Regions from separate parts of the Romboutsia sp. LXY-2 genome, predicted to be linked through region 1. Evidence: riboswitches for the same ligand, from Rfam matches in the RefSeq annotation. Region 1 holds a riboswitch; the other holds the start of a gene.

Region 1 (3,436 bases):
CTCTATCTATAAACTCTTGTAATCTTTCTTTATTAGGATGATTATTAACTTCATTTTGTAATAAATCTATAGCTTCCTTAGAATTAAATTCTTCTTTTAAGCTTGTCATAGTTCCATCTATAAACATATTGTTTAGCTTTTCATTTATTTCATCTTGTTTGTAGAATAAAAATTCATTTGCCGTTGCCCAGTTTTGATTAGATTTTTTATACTTAAACTTTATTCTCTTAACCTCTGTTGGATTAAATTTCGCTTCTACTAATCCATTTACTCTATTATGAGAACCTGTTGATATTAATTGATATGTATCGCCCTCAGAAGTTTTTGAACCATATATTTCAAATTCTTCAGCAAAACCTTTTGTATCAACTTGTCTAGCTCCGTAAACAATTCTATCTAGTACAATATTTTCTTTAAATTCTATTTCTACTTCATTATTAAAGTCTGCTCCATTAGCTTTATTTGTTTCCCAGTATGTATTTAAATCACCATCTATTGCATTTGCTATAACTTGAGATGAATAATATCCTGCATTGTTTTTTATAGATTTTATATTACTTTTATCTATTTGAAACCTTTCGTTATATGCGCTATTTTCATATAGTTCATATTGAGATGTAATTGCTTGGCTTGGCTTTATTTGTTCATTAGCTAACAAAATTTTAGCATTTTCTATTTTTTCTTTATATACATCATATAATGGATGTATTTTCACTTCATTTTCAAGTTCTTCTAATTTTTCTATAGTATTGAACTCTTCGCTCACTACACTTAAAGTATTATCAATGAACAGTCTATCCATTTTTTCTGAGACTAAATCTTCTTTATAAAAAGCAATTTCACTAATTGTAGCCCAGTTATCTTTTCCTTTATTAAATTTAAACTTCATTCTTTTAAATTCAGTTGGATTAAAGTTAGCTTCTATTAGCCCTTTTACTACGTTATGTTTTCCTGTTGCTACTAATTCATATGTATCTCCTGAAGTTGTTTTTGAGCCATATATCTCAAACTCCTCTGCAAATCCTTTGCTATCAGATTGCCTAGCTCCATAAACTACTCTATCTAATACAACTTTTTCTTTAAAAACTAATTCTAATTCATTTTTAAATGTATCAGAGTTTACTGTATTACTTTCCCATGCAGTGTTTATATCTCCATCAGTTGCATAACTTAGAGGTTTATTCATGTTATGTCCTGCATTATTCTTAATTGACTCTATGTTTGAATTGTCCATTTTAAATACTTCATTATATTTTTCATTATCATAAAAATCAAATGAAGTTATTTTGGCTTCAGTTGCTACTACTTTATCGCTTTCTACAAGTACCTTTGCATCTTCTAATTTTTCTTTGTATGCATCATATAAAAGGTGTGTTTTAAGTTCATTCTCTAAAGCATCTATTTTTTCTATTGAGTTAAACTCTTCACTTACTACACTTAAAGTATTATCAGTGAATAGTCTATTCATCTTATTTATTACTTCATCTTCTTTATAAAACCACATTTCAGAAATACTTGCCCAGTTAGCTGTTCCTTTATCAAATACGAACTTTATCTTTTTTACATTATTTTTTTCAAAATCTATTTCTAAAAAATCTTGTGTATTTTTATGTTCTCCATCAGCTATTTTTACAAATTCTGAATCACTTGAACTAGCTCCATATATAGAAAATTTCTCTGCAAATCCTCTATCTATGCCTCTTCTATTTCCATAAACTATTCTACCTATATCTATATTTTCTTTAAACTCAACTATAACCTCATTTGTAAATATATCACTATTTAACTTTCCTGTATGCCAATATGTATTTATATCTCCATCCACTGCATCTCCTATAGGTCCTCCTAAAGAGTTTCCACCGTTAGTAGTTATAGACTGTATATTACTGTTATCAATTTTGTATGAATCATCATATTGAGATAAATTTTTTGACTCTAATGCTAAAAATTTATTTATTCTTGTTTGTGTATTATGTATTTGACTGTCATTGCTATAACTTTCTACAGTTTTAATATTTGCACTTAATTCCTCTGCAAATACTTTTATTGCAGGTGTACCTGCATTTATTGCTGTTACTACAGATAGACCTATTGCTAGCTTTCTAAATTTCATAATCTTCTCCCTCTAACTTGTATTTTTATTTTCCCCCAGTTAAAGTTCTTTGTAACAAAATTCGCCTTGCTTCATGGCACCAACGACTTCATCCGTTGCTAAAAAAAGCTACTCCAATTTTAGAGTAGCTAAAGTTTGCACAACAAATATAAGTATAATCGTCGTAATACAAAGACATACAATCTCTGGCAACTGGCTGGCATAGTTAAAACCTTAGCCCCTTTAGCTTTGCGTCACTAGATTTCTCTAGTTTTGCCTATTTATTTTTATAGATTATACCATATTATTCCAAATATATACAATATTTTTACAAATTCAAAATTAATATCTATATCAAATTCATTAAAACACTCTAGTATCTTATATCTTAGATTGCCAGAATTAGATACCGGTGAGTCTAGATAAATTTTGACTTGTTTACAATTATGTTTTTCTAAAAATTTACCTATTAGCTTAATGCTATTTCTGATTGATATTTATCACCTTATTGTTGTATTTATATTTGAATTTATTGTTTTAATCTAGTATAATTATCAAAATAATATATACTATAGGATATTAATAATTTGGAGGATAAACCTTATTACTTATGAAGAATATAGGAATGAGAACAATAAAAACAGGACTAGGAATATATTTATCAATACTACTTTCACCATTGATAGTAAAGACCCCTCTTTATGCTGCCATAGCTTGTATGATGTCTATACAAACTTCAGTAAAAGGATCAGTAGTAAAAGGTCTTAGCAGAATAAAAGGGACTATATTAGGAGGTATTATAGGTTTCTTAGTTACATATTTCTTAATGCCTAACAGTGCTATAATCTGTGGTCTTGGAGCTATATTAACAATATATTTGTGTCTTTACCTAAAGATGAAAGATGAAGTATCTATCGCTACAGTTACTTTTTTATCTATAAATTTAGGGGCTATAGGTCCTAATTTGATAGATCATTCTATTCAAAGAGTAATTGATAACTCAGTGGGTGTATTTATAGGTATTTGTATTAACTACTTTTTAGCAAGACCTAATCATGCAAAAGATGTAATCAACACCTTAGAGAACATATCATTAAGTATTGATAAATTTCTTAATTCTAAGATTTTAAAAAAGAAAAAAGTAATATTTGATATTGAAAAATTGGAGTCACTTATTGGTGTGCTTGAAAAAACACATACTGAACTTGTGGTTTCTGTAGACTATGACAGAATCGATGAGAATATAAATTTCGAAGAAAAGGAAAAGTCTATTGAAAATTTAATAACCCTTTGTAGGGAGTTGTATTTTCATATTCAATCTATTATGCATTTAGAAAGAAAGCT
Region 2 (3,436 bases), on a different contig from region 1:
TTGATGACTTTAATAAATCTTATGACTATTCATTTTCCAAGGCTGCTATATCACAATATGAAAACGATAAAAGAATTCCAGAAACTGAAGCGCTTATAAAGTTCGCATTTTACTTTGATGTTTCTCTAGACTATTTGCTAGGTTTAAATTCAGAGAGAAATATGGACAAGCCAGATAAAGAAGTCGACTTAGTATCGGAGTTTCTTTCAGTTGGAAATGATTTATTTGATAACGATAATTTGAGCCGAAAAGAAAAAGATGCAATTTTTGAGAAATTATCAAAAATGTATTTTAGCTCTTTATAATTTTGCTACATGAGGTGGCAAAATTTTTTTAACTACCCACGGAACATGTGTTTGATTTTTAAAATATATTTTTATTTTTTTTATAAAATTTATTTGATTTTATTTATATTTTAAGTTTTGTTTTGCAATTTTATTTATATATTATTTTTTAGTGGGGTATTATTATGATTAGATTTGATGAGAGATTTAGGCAATTGTTGCTTGAGAAAGATTATAGTTTTGATGATTTTTCTCGTGAATTTGAGATGGAGAGTGGATATTATTTAGATTGTAGTGATTTTACTCAGCCAGATATGGATTTACCTCCATTTAATGTAGTTATTGATTTGTGTGGATTTTTTGGGGTTAGTTGTAATTATTTATTAGGGATTAGTACAGTAAGAGAGCCTGGTAGTATTGGTAATACTTATGACCAGTTTATTACTTTGGCTGCTTTGATTATTGAGAGTGATGGGTATGATAATGATTTTAAGAGGGATTTTTTTATGGGTATTAAAAATAAGTTTGGATGTTAATTGTGTTTATGAGTTTTAATTAGAAACAATTCGTGTACTTTATATAGCTAAAAGCAGCTATTTCTTATCAGAAATAGCTGCTTTCTATCAAAATAGCTGTTTTTTATTATTATTTATTTTATTTATAAACTAGCAATTCCTCTATTATAAGCAAACAAAGCTGCTTGCATTCTATCTTTAAGATTTAATTTTGATAAAATACTACTTATATGTTTTTTTACAGTATGCTCAGTAATAAATAATTCTTTAGATATTTCTGAGTTACTTCTTCCTTTTGCTATATACATTAAAATCTCATGTTCTCTCTTTGTTAATCCCTCTACATGTTCAGACTGACCATGTGATAGATATTCTTCTATTAGATCAGCATCATAATATTTCTTACCTCTAAATAACTGCTTTATAGCATACCCCATATCTTCTCCATTAATATTGGCCAATATATATCCATCTATTCCTGATTTCATGCACTTTGAAAATAATTTTGGATTTTCATAAAAATCTAGTACCATGATCATAGACGTAGAATTTTCCTTTATCTTTTGAAGTTCTGGCAAAAACTTCTCATTATTTCTATTTAGATCAATTAGTATTAAGTCATACTCATTTTTATATATGTCTGAAAATATATGACTTTCTTTAATATCCTTTACACATGCTTCGTTATATATAATCTTTGATATTCCCCTTCTGATTATTAATGATTCTGATATTACAATAACTTTCATACTTAATCCCCCCAAAATACGCCCGTTATTTAGCCGGCTGTACTATTAGCTCTATATACCTCTAAGTACCCACATCTAAGATATACTTCTTAGTTTCTAAATACTGCTTAATTATATTTAGTATTTAATTTATTATTTTTTAGCTTGTTAAATCCTTGTTTCCTGTATTATTATTTATACTTATATTTTAGGATATTTCTATTTATAGGTAATCATTAATAGTGAGTATCTTTTTTTCTACTAAAGTATAATACGTTATACACATTATGACATGTTAATTTTTTAAAAGACTTTTCAGATATAATAATTTGTAGCATTATGTCCGTTTTAGCTTATTTTACACATTGATTTAAATACAATATAAATTTTCTTGTTCATTATAAAAATCACATACTCATGCACAAAAAAACTTAGTTAGCTTTTAAACTTTGTTTTTAGTTGGTTTATTAGTTATATACTGAATTAATTCTGAATCATAAAATTTTTTGCCACTCATTACTTTCTTTATAATATATATTAATTCATCTTCATATGAAACATTACTTATATATCCATTAACACCTATTTTAGTGAATTTTAAAAAAAGATTTCTATCTTTATTGACGTCTAGTACAATTATTTTCAGTTTCTGAAAAACACTTTTTATATTAGCTAATTTTTCTACTAGTTCAGTATTATTTTTATTAACATCTATAAATATAATGTCTAGCTTAGACAAATCTTGATTATCTAATTTGTCACAATTTTGAACTACTTTTATATCAGTTACTTTACATATTTTTGTAAATAAATGACCTATTGAGTCTCTCGTTAGAAATGATTCTGATACAACTAAAATATTCATCTTAATATACCTCCACTGTACTCATAAAGAAATAATCTAATAATTACTTCTTTATGAGCATTCTTCTATTGATTTACATAATATAGTTTTATTTATACCAATTTTTAATGATTTTTTTTGATCTTATACATGGATAATAAGCCTTTTCATATGATTTGTCCCCTATCGCAAATATCGAAAATCCTATTAACCAATCTTCATTTTTAAATACTTTATTGTAAGCTTTAAAGCAATTCACCTGTTGAGAGGATGAATATATACGTGATAAATATGAATTGTGTGGCTCTATAGATGCTCCTAGACGCTTCGGGAAACCTAATTCTCCAAAAAATATAGGTTTATTCCATTTTTCATAGAAATTATATACTTCTTGTTTGACATTTTGATTTCTATTGTATACATTTGTACTTGTTAAAGCATTGACAATATCGTCTACATCAGCATTCATTTGATCAGTTAACTCAAAATAAGCAGATACCGATATGAAATCAAGTTCTCCAAAAAGCTTATTATTAAGCTTATTTTCGTATCTTTTCTGTGTTTCTGCATCTCCTTCTAATGTATACCACCAGTTAGTCCTATATGTCACAAGCCCATCATATTCTTGCCTGACAAAAGCTATTACATCTAACCACTCCGTTTCATATGATTCAATACGAACTAAATTTGATGATATATTTAAAGCATCTATATCATAAATATCGCATATATTCTTTATCAAATAATCTATTACAATATTTTTCCAATTATAAAAAAATGTGCTTATATCAGATGGCATCCATTCTGTTTCAGATAATCTGCCATCATTAATTCAAGGATATGGCTCTAGTATTATACTAATATTTTTCCCTTCTAATTCTTTTAATAAATTTATTGCTTTTTCTACACTATTTTTATCGACATCCATTGTGTTGGAAGTTAATGTATCAATATTAATTACTATAGGAATATTTATTGTATTCAATCCCATTTTATTAATATTCTTTAAAACATTCTCTATTTCATAATCAGTTGACAAATTTGAGCTTATAATTTTTTGGTTAA

The links. A riboswitch is a leader RNA that binds a small molecule or an ion and turns the genes downstream of it on or off. The one in region 1 is predicted to bind cyclic di-GMP.
Region 2: it holds a riboswitch for cyclic di-GMP, as region 1 does, so the genes downstream of both, ACI48P_RS05600 (LuxR C-terminal-related transcriptional regulator) here and ACI48P_RS00965 (NPCBM/NEW2 domain-containing protein) in region 1, are expected to answer to the same signal.

What each region holds. Positions count from the first base shown of each region.
Region 1 is NZ_JBKFGI010000001.1:207,790-211,225, forward strand. It holds gene ACI48P_RS00965 (NPCBM/NEW2 domain-containing protein) at 1-2,113, opposite strand, end outside; cyclic di-GMP riboswitch class I at 2,298-2,380, opposite strand; gene ACI48P_RS00970 (DUF5616 domain-containing protein) at 2,380-2,589, opposite strand; gene ACI48P_RS00975 (FUSC family protein) at 2,703-3,436, shown strand, end outside.
Region 2 is NZ_JBKFGI010000002.1:111,134-114,569, forward strand. It holds gene ACI48P_RS05590 (helix-turn-helix domain-containing protein) at 1-305, shown strand, start outside; gene ACI48P_RS05595 (hypothetical protein) at 470-820, shown strand; gene ACI48P_RS05600 (LuxR C-terminal-related transcriptional regulator) at 943-1,548, opposite strand; cyclic di-GMP riboswitch class II at 1,571-1,655, opposite strand; gene ACI48P_RS05605 (response regulator transcription factor) at 1,970-2,392, opposite strand; gene ACI48P_RS05610 (glycoside hydrolase family 113) at 2,481-3,170, opposite strand; gene ACI48P_RS05615 (hypothetical protein) at 3,204-3,436, opposite strand, start outside.